Regions from separate parts of the Bradyrhizobium sp. UFLA05-89 genome, predicted to be linked through region 3. Evidence: riboswitches for the same ligand, from Rfam matches in the RefSeq annotation. Region 3 holds a riboswitch; each other region holds the start of a gene.
What was found. A riboswitch is a leader RNA that binds a small molecule or an ion and turns the genes downstream of it on or off. The one in region 3 is predicted to bind cobalamin.
Positions count from the first base shown of each region.

Region 1: it holds a riboswitch for cobalamin, as region 3 does, so the genes downstream of both, SO139_RS10055 (ribonucleoside-diphosphate reductase subunit alpha) here and SO139_RS24810 (DUF1636 family protein) in region 3, are expected to answer to the same signal.
Region 2: it holds a riboswitch for cobalamin, as region 3 does, so the genes downstream of both, SO139_RS41180 (TonB-dependent receptor) here and SO139_RS24810 (DUF1636 family protein) in region 3, are expected to answer to the same signal.
Region 4: it holds a riboswitch for cobalamin, as region 3 does, so the genes downstream of both, SO139_RS10070 (TonB-dependent receptor) here and SO139_RS24810 (DUF1636 family protein) in region 3, are expected to answer to the same signal.

Region 1 covers NZ_JBANBA010000014.1:10,715-15,668, reverse strand. The annotation lists gene SO139_RS10065 (DUF6925 family protein) at 1-560, shown strand, start outside; gene SO139_RS10060 (hypothetical protein) at 623-1,204, shown strand; cobalamin riboswitch at 1,430-1,649, shown strand; gene SO139_RS10055 (ribonucleoside-diphosphate reductase subunit alpha) at 1,769-4,675, shown strand; gene SO139_RS10050 (ribonucleotide-diphosphate reductase subunit beta) at 4,686-4,954, shown strand, end outside.
Region 2 covers NZ_JBANBA010000144.1:858-5,811, reverse strand. The annotation lists gene SO139_RS41185 (PepSY domain-containing protein) at 1-549, opposite strand, end outside; gene SO139_RS41180 (TonB-dependent receptor) at 562-2,928, opposite strand; cobalamin riboswitch at 3,046-3,245, opposite strand; gene SO139_RS41175 (histidine phosphatase family protein) at 3,321-3,893, shown strand; gene cobT (nicotinate-nucleotide--dimethylbenzimidazole phosphoribosyltransferase) at 3,900-4,954, opposite strand, start outside.
Region 3 covers NZ_JBANBA010000051.1:42,312-47,265, reverse strand. The annotation lists gene cobW (cobalamin biosynthesis protein CobW) at 1-884, opposite strand, end outside; gene SO139_RS24810 (DUF1636 family protein) at 881-1,255, opposite strand; cobalamin riboswitch at 1,349-1,566, opposite strand; gene cobO (cob(I)yrinic acid a,c-diamide adenosyltransferase) at 1,607-2,242, shown strand; gene SO139_RS24800 (cobyric acid synthase) at 2,250-3,698, shown strand; gene cobD (threonine-phosphate decarboxylase CobD) at 3,702-4,667, opposite strand; gene cbiB (adenosylcobinamide-phosphate synthase CbiB) at 4,677-4,954, opposite strand, start outside.
Region 4 covers NZ_JBANBA010000014.1:16,214-21,167, forward strand. The annotation lists gene SO139_RS10070 (TonB-dependent receptor) at 1-2,200, opposite strand, end outside; cobalamin riboswitch at 2,316-2,512, opposite strand; gene SO139_RS10075 (hypothetical protein) at 2,613-3,212, opposite strand; gene SO139_RS10080 (short-chain fatty acyl-CoA regulator family protein) at 3,119-4,540, opposite strand; gene SO139_RS10085 (acyl-CoA thioesterase) at 4,808-4,954, shown strand, end outside.

The DNA of each region.
Region 1 (4,954 bases), on a different contig from region 3:
GATCGGTGTTTGCGCCGGGGAACGATGCGATGCGCATCATTCTCGCTGCCAATCCGCACCGCGTTTTCATCAGCCGAGTCGGGCGGGCCGAGGTGTTCCAGCCGATCCCGCCACCTGATGGTCGCAGTCCCGACGGGCCACACACGCATGTCCTGCCGAAGCTGCTTGCGCATGGTCGGACGCACGCGGCAACGGAGCCGGTTCCGGACGGCTGGGTTCCCTGCGCCCATTTCTATCCGGCGCATCCGCTTCGCGATCAATTCGGTCGAAAGCATGAATTTCGGACGCAACATCAAGCGGCATTCCAGACCTTCCTTGAGCAATATGGCGAGCCGGGGTCCGTCGCGCTCAAGCGAGACATCATGGCGGCCGTGATGGCGGGGCGAGACCCTGATGCGCTGACCGTTCGGAACGACCGCCTCGGCCGCGCGACCGTTCGGGTGACGCTTCGGCAGTTGGCCGCGGCCGGACCGCTGTCGCAGACGATCATCGAATGGCTCGCCGCGTATGACCGGATCGACCTTGCCGAGCCCGAAAATCCCATGGATGCCCTTCACTGACCGCCAAAAGGCTGTCCCGCAGCAACAGATGTCGCTACAATTGCAGGAGAGGAGATTTTCCAATGGCCTTCAACGTTCTGCCCGCCGCCGCTGACGGCTTTCGTTTGCACCCGGTTGAGCCGCGCAACGCTCCGATGTTCGCCTTCGGTCTGCTGGTGACGGCCTGTGCGCTGGCAAGCTTCGTATTTGCCTGCGCGACTCCGTTTGCGGCCTTCGCAGTCGTTGCAGCCGCGTTGTTGCGGTTGCGTCCGGCACTCCTCGTCGTCACGGGTGCATGGCTGGTCAATCAGGCGATCGGATTTGGCGTGCTGCACTATCCGGTCGATGCCAACACGATCGCCTGGGGCTTCGCGATCGGGGCAGCGGCGCTCGCCGCTACCGCTGTCTCGTCAGCCATTCTCGGTGCGCTCCCGCAGAACCACACGGCTGTGGTTCTGGCGGTCACGTTGGTTTGTGCCTACGCGGCCTATGAGCTCACTCTGTTCGCCATGACGCCGTTCCTGGGCGGCGAGGGCGCCTTCACTCTCGCCATAGTGACACGGATTGGGCTGCGCAGCGCCGCCTGGTTGGTCGGTCTTGTTGCAGCCTGCGAGATCGTTCGCCTGCTCAATCCGCTTGGGCGGCGACGCGCGATTTCGACGTGAACGACGAAGGCGGCGACGCGACGACCTCCGTTCGGTTGCTCCCGCCTGATTCGCCAAGCACGATGAATTGGCATTCCCCATTCCCCGCGAAAACCCCGTAACGGAACTGATTGCGCGCAGCCGCCGAATCGCGGGATGTCGGTGGATAGCTGTGAAATTCCCGCATTCCACAGACAAAAACCGGCCGACGCGTTAATCGATCATTGACACTTCGCCGCGAATATCACCACATATGGGTGTCACGGTTCCGCTGGATCGCAAGATTTAGTGGCTAAGAGGGAAGCCGGTGAACCGCGCCTGAGGTGCGGAATTCCGGCGCTGCCCCCGCAACTGTCAGCAGCGAGCTGCTCCCAAACAATCGTCACTGGTGCCTGTTCGCGCCGGGAAGACGGGGAGAAAGCTATGACCTGCGAGCCAGGAGACCTGCCGCGACGCAACTGAACGTCCACGGGCGGGGTGTCCCGGCGGTCGCTTGCATGCGCCGTCGGCACTCCGTTGCCGGCGTTTCTGCAGCGTCCTCGTCTTGCCCCGCTCAAACATAACGCGCGCATCACGGGGCCCTTGATGTCTACCAATATGCACCACGCGGAGACTGTCTCCGCTCCCATCATCCAGTTGCGTCCAGAGTCGCTCGCTGCCGTTCCCAGCGAGCCCGCCATGCAGATCATCCGCCGCAACGGCAAGGTCACCCCGTTCGACCAGGCGAAGATCGCGGTCGCGATGACCAAGGCCTTCCTCGCCGTGGAAGGAAACACCGCGGTCGCTTCACGCCGCGTCCACGAGAGCGTCGAGCAACTGACTGCGGAAGTGGTCGCGGCATTGCACCGTCGTGCCGGCGAGGGCCGCACCTTCCACATCGAGGACGTCCAGGATCAGGTCGAGCTTGCGTTGATGCGCAGCGAGCACCACAAGGTGGCCCGCGCCTACGTGCTGTATCGCGATGAACGTACCCGCCAGCGTGCGGAGGAAGCTGCTGCTCATCAGGCCGTGCCCGTCGCTGCCCCAGCACTCCACGTTACGCTTGCCGACGGTTCGCGCGTCGGTCTCGACAGCAAGCGCCTCGCGCTGATCGTCGGCGAAGCCTGCGCCGGGCTCGACGGTGTCTCCGCTGCGCCCGTGCTCGCCGAAACCACGCGCAATCTCTACGATGGCATCAGCCAGGACGAACTGGCGCTGGCCTCGATCATGGCCGCCCGCACGCTGGTCGAGCAGGAGCCGAACTACGCCTATGTCAGTGCGCGCCTGCTGCTCGACAAGCTCCGCGGCGAGGTGCTGTCCTACGTCCACAGCGTGCCGACATCCGCTTCACAGGCGGACATGGTGACGCGCTATGCCGAATACTTCCCGGCCTATGTGAAGACCGGCATCGCCGCCGAGTTGCTCGATCCCGAGCTCGCCCGCTTCGATCTCGGTCGGATCGCGGCGGCGCTGAAGCCCGAGCGCGATCTGAACTTCCAGTTCCTCGGCCTCCAGACGCTCTACGACCGCTACTTCCTGCATGAGCATGGCAAGCGGATCGAGCTGCCGCAGGCCTTCTTCATGCGCGTGGCCATGGGCCTGGCGGTGCGCGAGATTGACCGCGAAGCCAAGGCGATCGAGTTCTACGATTTGCTGTCGTCGTTCGACTTCATGGCCTCGACTCCGACGCTGTTCAACTCGGGCACGCTGCGCCCGCAGCTCTCGTCCTGCTTCCTCACCACCGTCTCCGACGACCTCGACGGTATTTTCAAGTCGATCAAGGACAATGCGCTGCTGGCAAAATATTCGGGCGGCCTCGGTAACGACTGGACGCCGGTGCGCGGTCTCGGCGCCCATATCAAGGGCACCAACGGCGAGAGCCAGGGCATCATCCCGTTCCTGAAGGTCGCCAACGACACTGCGATCGCCGTCAACCAAGGCGGCAAGCGCAAGGGCGCGGTCTGCGCCTATCTCGAAACCTGGCACGTCGACATCGAGGAGTTCCTCGATCTGCGGAAGAACACCGGCGACGACCGCCGCCGCACCCACGACATGAACACCGCCAATTGGGTGCCGGACTTGTTCATGCAGCGCGTCGATGCCGACGGCGAGTGGACGCTGTTCTCGCCGGACGAGACGCCCGATTTGCACGACCGCTACGGCGAGGCGTTCAAGTCGGCTTACGAGGCTTATGAAGCCAAGGCGAAGGCCGGCGGCATGCGGGTGTCCAAGACGGTCCGCGCGACCGATCTGTGGCGCCGCATGCTGACCATGGTGTTCGAGACCGGTCATCCCTGGATCACCTTCAAGGATCCCTGCAATTTGCGCTCGCCGCAGCGGCACATGGGCGTGATCCACTCGTCGAACCTCTGCACCGAGATCACCCTGAACACCTCGGGCGACGAGGTCGCGGTCTGCAATCTCGGCTCCATCAACATGCTCGCCCATGTTGGGTCCAATGGTCTTGACCAGGCCAAGCTGAAGCGGACGGTGACATCAGCGGTGCGGATGCTCGACAACGTCATCGACATCAACTTCTACACCATCCCGGAGGCGCGCCGCTCCAACATGCGCCACCGGCCGGTCGGCCTCGGCTTGATGGGCTTCCAGGAGGCGCTTCAGGTTCAGCGCATCCCGATCGCGTCGGACGCGGCCGTGGCGTTCGCCGACACCAGTATGGAAGCGATCTCTTACCACGCCATCGAAGCATCGTCGGATCTCGCCGCCGAGCGTGGCCGTTATCCGAGCTTCGAGGGCTCGCTGTGGTCGAAGGGCATTTTGCCGCTCGACTCCATCCAGTTCGTCGCCGACGCCCGTGGCGGCCTCGACGCCGACCGCTCTTCGACGCTCGACTGGGACCACCTGCGCAACAAGGTCACCTCCCGCGGCATGCGCAACTCGAACGTCATGGCGATCGCCCCGACCGCGACGATCTCAAACATCTGCGGTGTCTCGCAGTCGATCGAGCCGAACTACCAGAACCTGTTCGTCAAATCGAACATGTCCGGCGACTTTACGGTCGTGAACGAGTTCCTGGTCCGCGACCTGAAGGCGAGGGGACTGTGGGACGAGGTGATGGTCTCCGACCTCAAATATTTCGACGGCAGCGTCGGCCAGATCGACCGCGTTCCTGACGATCTCAAGGCGCTCTACGCCACCGCCTTCGAGATCGACAGTGCCTGGCTGATCGAGGCGGCCGCGCGCCGGCAGAAATGGATCGACCAGTCGCAGTCGCTCAACCTCTACATCGCCAATCCCTCCGGCAAGAAGCTCGATACGCTTTACCGGCTGGCCTGGCGGCGCGGCCTGAAGACGACCTATTACCTGCGCTCGCGCAGCGCCACGCATGTCGAAAAATCGACGCTGAAGGGCACCGACGGCAAGCTCAACGCGGTGTCGGCATCGGGCGGCGCCTCGCACGCGCCGATCATGATCCCGGCCGCGGCGGCGCCCGATCTCGACGGCATCAAGGCCTGCCGGATCAACGATCCCGAATGCGAAGCGTGCCAGTGAGGAAATGACGATGCTTGATTGGTCCGATACTGAAACCACGGCGGCGGCTCCGGCCGCGCCAGCCCTCACCACGGCGCTGCGTCCGCAGACCCAGCTCAAGCTCGAGCCGGTCGATCCGACCGGCCTGGGGTCGATCGACCGCGCCGGCGGCCGCGTCTCGGTCGACGAGAAGCGGATGATCAACTGCCGCGCCGACGTCAACCAGCTGCTGCCGCTGAAGTACAAATGGGCCTGGGAGAAATATCTCTCCGGCTGCAACAATCACTGGATGCCGACCGA
Region 2 (4,954 bases), on a different contig from region 3:
CTCGCGCCGCATCGTATCCAGGACGATCTCGCCCGTGACCGACGATACGTAAAGCTCCGTCCCATCAGCGTCGGCGAGTGCCACGCGGAACAGCGGCCGATGCCGATCGAAGCCGTTTGGCACGCTCCATTGATCGTACTCGGCAAGCGCGACGATCGACGCGCGGGCAACATCAAGCCCGCGCCGTCGCGCATGATCGGTCGCGATGGCAAGTGCAACGTCCGGCGATGTCACGGCGGCGTCGGCGCCGTCCGTTGCGCGGATTGCATGCGACCGCGAAGGCCCCATGACGACGTAGACGGGACCGTCGCTCCGCCGGATCAGCCGCACGCGCGCAGCGTCGGACAGTCCGCTCGCCGCGACGGCGTCCGACGGCCCAATCCCCGCAGCCACGTTTCCCAGTGGTGCGAGACTTTCGACGCGTTCCGCTTCACTCAATGAAGGAAACGGAACGAAGTGCATCACGATTCCGCTTGCGAACCACATCGCAAACAGCAGGCAGAACGCAATTCCAAGCCAGCGGTGCAGCAGGATCGTCGCGCCCATCATGCGATCATCACCTTACCACTTGAACGCGGCGGAGATCTCATAGGTGCGCGGCGCGCCCAGCAGAACCTGATCGGGGTAGAACGGATCGCCCCAGACCGCATAGCGCTTGTCGGTGATATTGCGCACGCGGAACGTCAGACGCGTCTGCTCGACGGCGAAGACCGATTTCGGGATGTCGACGAATGCGTAGACGTCTGCGATCGTGTAGGCGTTCAGCGTCACGGTGTTCGCATCGGTGTTGTAGCGATCGCCGACGTGACGTCCGACGACGCCGAGCTCCACCGGCCAAGGTGTGAGGAAAGGTGTGAAGAAGCGATAGGATGCGCCGGCATTGGCGACGATGCGCGGCACGTTTGGCGGCGTATTGCCGGAGAACGAGCCACCGGCAAAATTGTAGTCGGCATAGCGTGCATCGACATAGGCGATATTGCCCCACAGCCGCATGGCGTCCGTCACGCGCACGGCACCGGCGAGCTCCACGCCCTTGGACTCCTGTCGCCCGGCAATGTTGAGCTGCATGCCGCCGGCGGCTGCATAGACGTTCTTGCGCAGGATGTCGTAGGCCGAGAACGACCATTCTGCCCGATTGTCCCAGAACAGATGCTTGACGCCGGTCTCGTAGGTGCGCGAGGTCGTCAGGTCGAGCGGCTGCGTTGGTGCGAGCAGGAAGATGTTGTTGGCCGAGACGTCGGCGCCGGTCGCATACTGGCTATAGAAGGTCAGGCCGGGCACCGCTTCCCAGGTGTAGCCGATGCGGCCGGTCACCGGCGCCCAGTCCTTCGAGAACGGGAAGCCCGCCTTCTCAAGACCGCCGACGTTGGTCGAATTGCGGTCGAGCCCGATATGCTCGACGCGCAGGCCGCCGATCAGCGCGAAGCTTCGGGTGATCTTCAGCCGGTCCTCGAACGACAATGCTTCGTTGTCGATGCGCGCCGTCTGCTGCTGCGTCGTGAGCGGGCCATAGTAACCACGCGCGGGATCGACCAGCGTGACGAGATCATGCGGGAAATTCGCCGCGCCCGGCCGGACAAAATCGAGATCGCTCGCGGCGAAGGTCGTCACCAGGCGATTGTCAAAACCTGCGATATTCGCATCCCAGGTCAGGTCGGTGACGTTGCCGACCAGCCGCTGGCTGTGCGCCACATAGAAGCGCTCGCGATCGACCAGGTTTGAATTGGCGTTGAACGCCTCGACCTCGTTGTTGAACCACGTACGCTCGGCACCATAGCCATAGGTCTGGCTCTTCAAGGTGAGGCCCTGCGCGAGCTTGAGCTCGAAGCCGCCACGCAGCCACACCTCCTGCGCCGCGTTGCGATTGTCGAGCACATTGTAGTTGGTGTTGAAGGTGCGGTCGTCGATCGTGACGGGGCCGAGATTCGACCCGTTGTAGTTCGAGACGTAGCTGCCGGAGACGATGCCGGCTGTGGCGTGCGACCCGCTGTAGGCGATCGGCACCAGCGGAACGCCCCAATAGCCCTTTGAGCGATCCTCCCTGTATTCGATCGCGCCCCAGAGCTTGAGATTGTCCGAGACGCGATAGTTGAGCTGGCTCGATACATCGAGCGTCTTGGTGCTGGTGTCGTCGGCAAAGCCATTGAGCGAGGAGCGGCTGACGTCGAACCGATAATCGAGACCCTGCACATTGGTGCTGCCACCGGAGCCGTAATAGCTGCGGTACGAGTTCAGCGAGTCGTACGAAAAGAATGCCTCGTTCTGGACCGGCCCGGTGTGCGGCTGCTTGGTCACGAAATTGACCGCGCCGCCGCTGGCGCCCTCGCCTGACATCAGCGAGGCCGGCCCCTTCAGAAACTCCACCGCTTCCAGATTGGCCGTGTCCATGATGCGCGAGGTCATGTTCTGCGGGCCGATCTTGATGCCGTTGTAGAGAGTATTGATCTGACTGTTGGTGAAGCCGCGCATCGAGAAGGCCGAAGGCTCCGCCGGATTGTCGCCGGCGGTCACGCCGACCGTGCCCTGCGCGACGTCCGAAACGGTCCGGTAGCCCTGCTCGCGAATCGTCTCGGCCGAGATCACCTCGACGGTCGCGGGCACCTCACGCGCAGTGAGGCCGAGACGCGAAGCGCTTTCGGCCACCGCATTCGTGTTGAGTGGTGTCTGCGTCGCGTTCTGAACGGCCGGCTTTTGCGAGGTCACGGCGGTCGCCGTTCTGTTCGGCGCCGCGCGCCGGGCGCTTCGCTCATTGCGTCCGCCCGGCTTGGCCGGCTTGCGGCTTTGGTCGGCCTGGCGGACCTCGACCGGCGGCAATTGCTCGCGGACTTGCTGCGCAACGGCTGCGGATATATCGACGAAGATGAACGGCGTGAGAATGCTGGACGCGCGCAGGAATTTGCGCGGGTAGCCGGTGCGGGCGGAAGACATGGTTCGGACCTCGGTATGACGTCAGTGGCACGTCACAGCGAACCAAGTCTCAACCTTCGGCGCAGTTCTCGCCTCCAGCTAAGCCAAATGTCTGTACTCCCCGACCGACATCTTCGCGTGTGACCACGGCTGACGGCAGGTCTCCTGGCTCGCGGGTCGTGACCTCTTCGCCGCCTTCCCGGGACCGAGAGCCCAGTGGCTTGTGACGAAGGATTCTCCGCTTACAGTTGCGGGGGCAGCTACGGCATTGGGGAAAATCCCCGCACCGCATTCCCTTTTCATCCCCGGATGGGGAAACCGTCGCGAGCATCTATGATTAGGAGCGACAGAGAGTCAATGTGCTGGCCGCGGCATTCTTGTCGCAGCGGTGCAAACGTCTGTGGAGATGCTGAATGGAGGGGGACACCTTCCTCTGGTTGGTGAGACATGCGGTCGTCGATGGCGTCGCGGGGACGATCCACGCCATGGATGCGCAGGCCGACCTCAGCGACCGGACGCGTTTGGACGCGTTGCGACGGTGCCTGCCGCAGGGGGCCGCGAGCTACGCGAGCCCGGCACGACGGACCGTCGACACGGCGCACGCGCTCGGGCTCGATCCGATCCTCGTGCCCGGGTTCAGCGAGCAGGATTTTGGCGAATGGACCGGACGACGTCACGACGATCTCGCCGCCTCGGGCGGCGAGCCCTACGCGCAGTTCTGGGCCAATCCAGCGCACGCGAGGCCGCCGGGCGGCGAAAGTTTTGAAGATCAGATCGCCAGAACCCGTGAAGGCCTTCACCGCATCGAAAGAGGACCGGCGGTCCTCGTCGTCCATTCCGGCACCATCCGCGCTGTGCTGTGCATCGCGCTCGACCTCGCCCCGGAGGCGGCGCTGCGCTTTGCGATCGAGCCACTCTCGCTCACCCGCATCGATCGGCTCGCGAACGGCTGGCGGATCGTGTCGGTCAATCAGACGATCGCTTGAGCCGTCTCAGGCCGGACGATCCGGAACATTGGCCTGCGCGAACGTCGCCATGCCATTGTGCAGGGCGCAGGCGAGCCGCACCAGCGGCAGCGCGATCGCGGCGCCCGATCCCTCCCCGAGCCTGAGATCGAGGCTGACCAGCGGCTGAACGTTGAGCGCGCGAAGCACCAGGCGATGACCCAGCTCCGCCGACTGGTGCGACGGCAGCAGGAACGGTTGACATGACGGATTGAGGCGCGCGGCCGCCAGCGCAGCAACCGACACGATGAAGCCGTCGATCAGGGTTGGAACACGCCGCTGTGCAGCCGCGATGATTGCGCCGCAGATCGCCGCGATTTCGAGGCCGCCGACTGCGCGCAGGACCTCCTCCGCAGACGCGCCCGTCTTCGTCAGGCCATGCCGTGCAAGCGCAGCGTCGATCACGCGCGCCTTGCGTGCACGCCCTACGGCATCGACACCGGTGCCGCTGCCGGCGATCTCGTCGGCGCTCACGCCGAGCAGGCTCGCCGCGATCGCCGCCGACGCCGTGGTATTGCCGATGCCCATCTCGCCGAGGATGAGGAGATCAGGCTGCTTCGCCGCCGCACGCGTCACAGCGCGCTGTCCGCATTCGAACGCAAACACCAGCTCCGCCGGCTCCAGCGCAGCTTCCACGCTGAAATCGCGCGTGCCACAGCGCGGCTTGTCCGCGACAATCCCCGCGCCCTCCGACTGTGCCAGCGAGCCGGCATCGACGACCTCGAGACTTAAGCCCAATTCACGCGCCAGCACCGAAATCGCAGCACCGCCGGCGGCGAAATTCGACATCATCGCGATCGTGACTTCCTGCGGATAGGCGGAGACGCCCTGGGCGACGATGCCGTGATCGCCGGCAAAGACGATGATCGGCACGCGCGCGGCGCGCGGCTGCTCCGTCTCCTGCAGGCCCGCAAGGTCGATCGCGACCTGCTCGAGCCGACCGAGCGCACCGGTCGGCTTGGTCAGTTGCGCCTGCCGCGCCATCGCCGCCTCGCGGTGCGAGGTCGAGATACCCGGGCATTTCTCGTAAACCCAATTGGGGA
Region 3 (4,954 bases):
GGTTTGCCCTTGACCGCGATATAGCCCTTTGCGCGCAGCACGTTCTGCTCGCGCGCCAGCCGTTGCACCGAGGCGATCAGCGCCTCGACGTCGACGACCTCAGGCAGATCGATCACGACGGAGTTGAAATCATTGTGCTCGTGATCGTCCTCGCCGTCGTGATGCGAGGGGCGCGCGGCGAGATCATCTTCGGCCGCCGCCTCAAGACCGAGGATCACGCGCAAGTCCACCGCGCCGTCGACGACCGGCAGCATTGGAACGGGGCGCGGCATTTCCGCCGCGATCGCCGCCTTCGCTGCTTCGAGTCCCGCCGCGCCGGCAAGATCGGCCTTGGTCAGGAGCACGATATCGGCGCAGGCGATCTGGTCCTCGAACACCTCCGACAGCGGCGTCTCGTGATCGAGATTCTCATCCGCCGCGCGCTGCGCCTCCACCGCAGCCGGATCGGGCGCGAAGCGTCCGGCCGCGACAGCCTCGGCGTCGGCGAGCGCAATCACGCCGTCGACCGTGATGCGTGAGCGGATCTCCGGCCAGTCGAACGCTTTCAGCAGCGGCTTCGGCAAGGCCAGCCCCGACGTTTCGATCAGAATATGATCCGGCCTCACCCGACGTGCGAGCAGTTGCTCCATCGCCGGAATGAAATCGTCGGCCACGGTGCAGCAGATGCAGCCATTGGCGAGTTCGACGATGTTTTCCTCCGGGCAATTGGCATCTGCGCAGGATTTCAGGATCTCGCCGTCAACACCTTCGCTGCCGAATTCGTTGACGAGCACCGCGAGCTTCTTGCCGTTGGCATTGCTGATCAGATGCTGGATCAGCGTCGTCTTGCCTGATCCCAGAAAACCCGTGACGACCGTGACCGGGACTTTTGCGAGCGTGTTCATTCGGCGGCCTCCGGCACGACGGCGATGGGGGGAATGCGGGCAAGCGATTGCTTGCGGAAGATTTCGGGGCGGCTGCGCCATGGCACGATGCCGTCGGGCGCAGCCGCGTAAGCCGAAGCGCCTGCGATCACATCGTTCGCATTGGCATCCGACAGGCGGCCGTAGACGTAGGACCATCGGCCCGGCGCGCTGAGTGCGACCGAGCAGCCCTGGCTACACGCCGAGAGGCATTCGACGGGAACCAGGTTGACGCCCTCGGGCACGCCGGCCTCGAGGATCGCGGCATGCAGCCGTGCGCCGGGCGTGGCTTCACCTTCGCCGGGTGTCTGCCCGGCGCGGCAGGTGATACAAACGTGAAGTGTGACGGCCATCGCCCCTTCCAGGATATCTGCGGGAGGCGATGAGGCGCACGAACCGCTCGAAAGAGGGTCCGTTTCCCCGTCGCGGAACACCCCGTCCGCCGGTCCAAAACAGTCGCGCTGGCAGGTCTCCCGGCTTGCGGAGCAGGGTATTTCCCTTCGATCCCCGCCTTCCCGATCCCATGGGATCAGTGGCTTCGGGCATCTCTCCGGTCACGGTCGCGGGGGCGGCTGCTTTTCGAACACGAATCTTGCCGATTCGAGCCCTATCGCATTCCCTCTTCGCCTGTCGTAGGACAGGAACCAACACTGGCCCACCATTTGCCCATGGCCGCCACTTGTCAAGCCGAAGGACCATTTCAGATGACGCCTGAACCGGATACCCCAGCGGTGCAAGACACCGACGCCCGGCATGCCACGAAAATGGCGAAGAAGAAGGTTGCCCGCGACAAGATCATGGCGACCAAGAGCGGCGAAAAGGGGCTGATCATCGTCCATACCGGCGCGGGCAAGGGCAAGTCCTCCTCCGCCTTCGGCATGATCGTTCGTTGCGTCGCGCATGGCTTCCCTTGCGCGGTCGTCCAGTTCATCAAGGGCGCCTGGGATACCGGCGAGCGCCGCCTGCTCACCGGGCATTTTGGCGATCTCTGCCAGTTCCACGCCATGGGCGAAGGTTTTACCTGGGAGACGCAGGACCGCGCCCGCGACATCGCCGCGGCGAAGGCCGGCTGGGAGAAGGCGAAGGAGCTGATCCTCGACCCCAATTTGCGCATGGTCGTGCTCGACGAGATCAACATCGCAATGCGCTACGACTATCTCGATATTGCCGAGGTCGTCGACTTCCTGAAAACGCAGAAGCCGCCGCTGACGCATGTCGTCCTCACCGGACGCAACGCCAAGGACGAGCTGATCGAGATCGCCGATCTCGTCACCGAGATGACGCTGGTGAAACATCCGTTCCGCTCCGGCATCAAGGCACAAGCCGGCGTCGAGTTCTGAGACTTCGATGGCGCGCGCATTGATGATCCAGGGAGCGGGCTCGGACGTGGGCAAGTCGCTCGTCGTCGCGGGCCTTGCGCGTGCCGCAAAGCGCCGCGGCCTGCGCGTGCTTCCCTTCAAGCCGCAGAACATGTCGAACAATGCGGCGGTGACCGTCGATGGCGGAGAGATCGGCCGCGCGCAGGCGCTCCAGGCGCTCGCCGCCGGCGTCGAGCCGCACACCGACATGAATCCCGTGCTGCTCAAGCCCGAGACCGATGTCGGCGCGCAAGTCATCGTCCAAGGCAAGCGCATCGCCACCGCGCGCGCCCGCGACTACGCGGCGATGAAGCCGACGCTGATGGGCGCCGTGCTCGAAAGCTTCGAACGGCTGAAGACGCGCGCCGATCTCGTGCTGGTCGAAGGCGCCGGCAGCCCGGCCGAAGTCAATCTGCGCAAGGCCGACATCGCCAATATGGGCTTTGCCCGCAAGGCTGATGTTCCGGTGGTGCTGGTCGGCGACATCGACCGCGGCGGCGTCATCGCGCAGCTCGTCGGCATCAAGACCGTGATCGATCCTGACGATGCCGCGATGATCCAGGGGTTCGTCATCAACAAGTTCCGCGGTGATCCCACGCTGTTCGACGACGGCTACCGGCTGATCCAGGACAAGACATCCTGGCGCGGCTTTGGCGTGCTGCCCTGGTTTAACCGCGCCGGCGAATTGCCGGCCGAGGATGCACTGGGATTGGGCGACGCGCGAAGGCCCGGCAGATGCAAGATCGCGTTTCTGGCGCTGTCGCGGATCGCCAATTTCGACGATCTCGATCCGCTCAAGCTCGAACCAAACGTTGACCTCGTGATGGTCCGTCCCGGCGAAGCCATCGCGGGCGACGTACAGCTCGTCATCATCCCTGGCTCGAAATCGACGCGCGGCGACCTCGCCTTCCTGCGCGCGCAAGGCTGGGACATCGATCTCCTCGCACATCACCGCCGCGGCGGGCACGTGCTGGGTGTCTGCGGCGGCTACCAGATGCTCGGCCGCAGCGTGGATGATCCCGAAGGCATCGAGGGCTCGACCGGCGCGACAGCCGGCCTCGGCCTTCTTGAGGTGACGACGGTGATGTCGCCGCAAAAAACGCTGACGCGCGTCACCGCGCGCCATGCCGGGACCAGCGAGCCGATTGACGCTTACGAGATTCACATTGGCCGCACCGATGGGCCGGATCGCGCGCGTCCCTTCGCGATGCTCGATGGTGCACCGGAGGGCGCCATCTCCAGCGATGGGCGCGTGCACGGCAGTTATCTGCATGGGCTGTTCACGTCGGACGGTTTCCGCAAGGCGTTCCTCGCGCAGCTCGATATTCCCACGACAGACCAGCCATACGGCGCAAGGGTCGAGAGCGCGCTCGACGCACTCGCCGATCACATCGAGGCCCATCTCGACGTCGAAGGCCTGCTCGCGCTGGCGCGCTGAAGGTCAACTGGAGAGCGTTGACGCAAGACGCGCCCATTCCCTCTCGTCGCCCGGCAGGCCCAGGCGCAGCCAATTCGGCTGCTGGCTGAAGACGCGCGACCAGATCCGGCCGCGCGCGAGCTTATCCTGCGCGGCAAGCGCATCACCGACATCGTACAGACGAAACAGTGGCGTGCCGCCGATCAGCCGCCATCCTTGCGCAGTCGCCATGGCATCGAGACGTGCGCAGTCTTGGCCGAGCCGCGCCGTCGTTGCGCTGGCCCATTCGCGATCGAGCAGCGCGCGCCGACCGACGGCGATCGCAGCGCCTGAGACCGGCCACGGCCCCGCCATCGCTACGAGCGTTGCAATGTCCGCTTCCGCGCCGAGCACAAAGCCAAGGCGCAAGCCTGCCAATCCGTAAAACTTGCCAAACGAGCGCAGGATCAGGAGGCCGCCCTGGCCAGCTTCGGGCGCGAGCGAGAGTTCGGGCAGCGCATCGGCAAAACTCTCATCGATCACGAGGCGACCGACGCGCGGCAAGATTGCAAGCAGATCGGCCTTGTCATGCTGCCGACCGTCGGGATTGTTGGGATTGACGACGACGGCGAGATCGGCACCAGCGAGCGCGTCGAGATTGGAGACCTCGGCAACGTCCCAGCCGACCGGAGAAAGCACCGCGGCATATTCATTGTAGGTCGGCGCGAGAATGCGCGCGCGGCCCTTGCGCGACAAACTCGGCAGACACTGGATCGCCGCCTGCGCGCCGGCCATGGCGAGCAGCGGCGCCTGCGTTGCATAGGCCTGCCGCGCGGCCTCGTGCAGCGCTTCAATCTCGGATCGCGACGGCAGCGCACGCCATGCGTGCTGTTCGATCTCGCCCACCGCGTAAGGCTGCCGATTGATGCCGGTCGACAGATCGATCCAGTCCTTGATGCGCCCGCCGAAACGCTGCATCGCGGAGTCGAGATTGCCACCATGCTCGCGCATCGCCGCCCCTCAAACCAATGCCAATGCTACGAGTAAGCCGCCCAGCAGCAGCATCGCGCGAACGTAGAGTTTCAGGCCCAACCGGATGTCAGCGCCAAGCGGATCGCGCGCGCCCGCGTTCAGCCAGGGCTCCTCGGTCACAGCGCCGTGATAGCTGCGCGGCCCGCTCAGGCGCACGCCGAGCGCACCCGCCATTGCCGCTTCCGGCCAGCCGGCATTCGGCGAGCGATGGCGATTTGCATCGCGCGACATGCAGGACAAGGGCGCCCAAGGGTGCGCCGTCACCA
Region 4 (4,954 bases), on a different contig from region 3:
TGAACCGCCCGTCGGTGAAGGTACTCGCGATCGCATAGTCGTAATAGAGCGCGTTGAGCACATTGTTGACGGTGAAGGACCAAAAATAGCGCTCATACTGTCCGCTGAGCTTGAGATCGATCGTGCCATTGGCAGGAATTGGCTTTTGGGTTCCGGCCTGGTCGTTATCCATCCGCCGCTCGCTCCAGAAGCGCGCGGTGGCATCGAACACGACGTAATTCTGCCAGATGTTCCAGGTGACGCCAACATTCGCGGTGTAGCGCGACACCAGCGGCACGTCATTGCCCGCCCAAATCCCTTCGCGGAAGACCGCACGAGTAACCGCCATGCCTGAACGCAATAGCAGCGCGTCGTTGATGCGGACAGAGAGACTGGTCTCGGAGCCGTAGCGGCGGGTCGGATCGAGATTGACGTTGTAGAAAAGCACTGGGTTGAAATGGATCTCATTGGTGAGGTCCATCAGATAAAGGCTGCTCTGCATTTGCAGTCCGCCAGCCTTGATGCGCAGACCGCCCTCGACATCCTGTGATGTCTGAGTCTTGAGCTGGAATGTTTGCGGGATCGACGCAAACGTCACGGGATCGAACGAAGGCCCCGATGACACCCGCTCGTCGACATCAGGCGTCCGAAATGCACGCGCGCCTCGGCCGAACAAAGTAAACACGTCGTTGAGACGCTGCTCGACACCGAGGTGCAGCGCATATTGGGTTTCGCTGCTATTGAGCGGCAGCGCGCCGATGTCGGCGTTGAACGGAGCTGTAGGATCGAAATTGTCACGCGCCGACAAGTTGACGTTCTGCACGCGCGCGCCGTAGGAGACGTCGGTCGTCGGCGTGACACCCAGCGTATGCTGGAAGTAGCCGGCAACCGTCTGTTGCCTGAGGTCGTAATTGTGCCACGGTGCCAGGCCCTGGCCGGCGCCGCGATCCTGTTGGTAGCTCGCATCATAGTAGTCGATACCGGTCAGCAACTGCGAGGGCATGCCGAACAGCAGGCTCTTCACGCTCAGTCGCGGCGTGATCGACCACGTCGTCAGATTGGCTTCGAGATAGGTCGAGGTGAAGAGAGCCGGCACCGGCGTTGGACTGGAGAAAAATGCGCTCTGCTGCTTCTTGTCGCGCACGCCGCCGTCGACAATCAGATCAACGCCGTTGACGAGTGTCTTCGTGAAACCTGCGGTCGCACTCCAGCCCTGCTGGTTGGCGTAGTCGAAGGGCGTGCTGGTGCCTCTTCGATCCGTTGCGAGTTGGTCGAGCCCGATCGACGGATCGACGAGGCGGCCGCCCGGCAACCTCAGTTCCTGGTTGTCACCCGTGACGGTGAGAAACGCCGTCAGATCGGGCGTCGAGTAGTTCAGATTGCCGACGCCGTTTTCCTGGGAGTAGCGATTGTTATCGCGGTAGCCGTCGGTCTTGACGACATTGCCGTAAAACGAGGTCGACCAGGGACCAGAGGTGAGCGAGGTCGAAACGTTGCCGAGCCTGGTGTTGAACGAACCGAATCCGGCTTCGATGCGCGCCGTGACGGGTGGCCCGCTAACACCGTTTTTGGTGATGATATTGATGACGCCGCCAACCGCATTGTCGCCGTAAAGCACTGCGCCGGAATTGCCGCGCGTGATCTCGATGCGCTCGATGGAATTGAGCGGGATGGTGGAGAGATCCACCTGCGCCATGTCGATGTCGTTCAGCCGCCGCCCGTTGATCAGGACCAGCGTATTTGCCGTGGCGAAAGCGCCGAAGCCGCGCAGGTCGACGCTAGTCTTGGCCGCCACCGGGCCGCCGTAAAGCGTCGTGATCTGGGCACCCGGGGTCTGCGTCGTGATGATCTCGGCGAGCGACTGCGCCGGCGAATGTGCGATGTCGGCGGCGGTGATAACGGTGGTCGCCGCTCCGACGATCCCTCCGCCGCTGGCGACTGTCTGGTTGCCCGCCGCCGGCGGGGGTGTGCTATCGGCCGCCGGAGTGCCACGGGCGGTGACGTTTGGCGCGGCGCGACGCCTCGTCGTTTCGCCATCGCCGGTCGCTCTGGCGCGCGTGCGGTTCGGGTCGTCCGACTTGGTCACTTCCACGGGCGGTAGTTGCTCTGCAACAGTCTGGGCGCGGGCCGCCCCGGCCTCAATAAGAGCAGCAGAGACGATCACGGTTGATGCGAGCAGAGCCACGCGGCGGCGCCGGATAGCGGCAGAAACGGGAGACATACAACAGGCCTCGGTATGACGTCAGTGGCACGTCACAGCGAACGAGGCTTTACGGCGGAGCGATCGATTGCTCCGGTGAAGCTAATGTCTGTTACTCCCCGACCGACACCTTCGCGTGTGACCACGGCTGACGGCAGGTCTCCTGGCTCGCGGGTCGTTACCTCTCCGTCGCCTTCCCGGGACCGAGATGCCCAGTGGCAAATGACGTGAGGTTCACCGCTTACAGTTGCGGGGGCAGCCGCGGCATAAGGGTACTCCCCGCACCGCATTCCCTATTAATCCCCGAAGGGAGCCGTCGCAACAACCGTAAGGTTTCGGGTTTGGCCCCGTCAAACGAGTTCGCGACGATGGTCTACGGTTCGTTGCACAGTGTGATCGAAATACATCACTGGATGTAATGGCGAGGCGGAATTTAGTGCCGGCTAATCCGATCCGCGTCGCGCCATTGCGTGATCTGATCGGCGCGCGACGACAACTCGCGAATTGCCTCTGGAGGATAAAGAAAAAGTCCGACCTGCTTCCTGCCTTGGCTGAAATAGGCCCTGCCGCTCGTTGGGACACGACCGTCCTTTGACCAGCGGCGAAGCTCCGCGCCGGAGACTGAGAGAATTTCTTCGACCATCTTCGCAGTCAGCGGCTCGATCCTCAGCCGCTCAAGCTTCTGCTCGGCGACCTCGCACACATCCAGGATTGAGCGCTCGGCAACGTCAGGACATTCGATGACGATGCCCGATCTCACGTGCTTCACGACGCACTTTACCTCGTCGCGAAACGTCGATTTGACCAGCCGAATTGCCTGGTTTGCCTTCTGGATGCTGCCGGCCGTCAAGCGCACCGAAGGATAGAAGCCGACCATATGCACCGCGGCTTCAGACGTATCGAGATAGCGAAAATGAACAGCTTCGTCTTGCATTCGTCTCAGGGCTTGGACGCGGCATAAGGTGAAAAGAGCGACTGTCGCTCGTCGACCATCAGGGACCGGCCGACCGGTGGAAAAGCTCGCTGCGGACAACTGATACGTTCGCACACCTTGCATCCCATGCCAATGGGGACCGCTGACGCAGGATCGTGAATGTCCAAGCCCCTGGAGTAAACGAGCTCGCCAGCGTGCCTGACGTCGCACCCGAGCGCCACGGCGAAAGTCTTGCTGAGGGATTCATAACCGCCGCTCCTGTGGGACACGGTTCGCGCGATCCAAAGATAGGCCCGTTCGTCCGGCATCCGGGCAAATTGAGTCACGATACGGTCGGGAGAGGCAAACGCCTCATAGACATTCCAGAGCGGACAGGTGCCGCCAATCCGGGAGAAATGGAAATCGGTGGCGGATTGGCGTTTCGAAATGTTGCCGGCACGGTCGACGCGAATGAAGAAGAACGGAACGCCGCGCGACGAAGGTCTTTGCAACGTGCTGAGGCGATGACAGATGGTTTCAAAGCCGACGCCGAATGCCTCGCCCAGGAGATCGATGTCGTAGCGACGCACCTTGGCTTCGGCAAGAAATCGCTCGTAAGGCATGAGCAGCGCGCCGGCAAAGTAGTTGGCAAGGCCGATGCGGGCAAGCCCGCGCGTCTCCTGATTGGCGAAGCCTGCGCTCTCGACCAACGTCTTCAACTCTTGTTCGAGGCCGAGCATGGCGATCTGAGTTGCGAGCTGGAACGCACGTTGTCCAGGTTCGAGCCTGCGCGAAAGATGCAGTGTCCGGCTCTGCGGATCGAAACGGCGCTGGACATCGTCTGTCGCATCGCCGGTCACAACCGAAACGTCGAACCTCTTTCGCAGATGATCGCTAAGGGTGGACGGCGTTACGGTTGCCGAGGGCGCGAGTTCCTCGGCCATTAGCTCAGCAGCTTCATCAAGTTCGGCTATGTAGTTGTGACGCGCATAGAAGAAATCGCGAACCTCTTCGTAAGGCGTCGAAGGCAGGATCGCTGTTTCGGCCTGCCGGTCCTCACCGAGCAGCGCGGCGAGCGCCGCAGTCTGCTCGATCGCCTGCCGGTACCGGCGATTGATGCCGACAAGCGCCCGCCCGAGCGCCGGCATGTTGACGGCAAGCTCTCGCAGTTCGGCGGCAGACAACGTGTCGCCGATCTCCGGATCCGACAAGGCTTCTCGTAAATCGGCAATGAGCCGCGCCTCGTCATCCTCCGAGAACAACTGAACGTCGACGCCGAATGCAGCGTTGAGCTTGAGCAGCACGGCGATCGTGAGCGGCCGCTGGTTGTTCTCCAGCTGGTTGAGATAGCTCAGCGAAATTCCGATCGCCGAGGCGAGCGCCTGCTGCGTCAACCTGCGCTCCTCGCGCAGGCGTTTCAGGCGCACGCCCATGAATGCCTTCTTCATATGGCGCCCTCCCCGGACTTCGCAAACTTTGCAAATTCACAGCCTTTGCTTCGCAAAGCTTCACCTTTTCAGTACTGTACGCGATCGCCGCTCTTGCAGATATTGCGAATAGCAAGACCAAGTTGCAAGGGTCATCGGATATCCGTCGATGCAGGCCGCTCTCGAATCCATCGCCAGCCGGAACGAGCCCACCCGGTTCGTCGAGGTGATCTTCCCGAGCAGGCCAATCATTACGGCACGCTGTTCGGCGGCAATGCCTTGAGCCTGATGGGCAAGGCCGCCTTCGTTGCGGCGACGCGCCGAGCCCGCTGTGCCGTCGTGATGGCGACGTCGGACAAGGTGCAATTCCACGCGCCGGTCCGTGTCGGCGAGCTCGTCGAGTTGACCGCCCAGGTCGAGCGCGTCGGCCGCTCA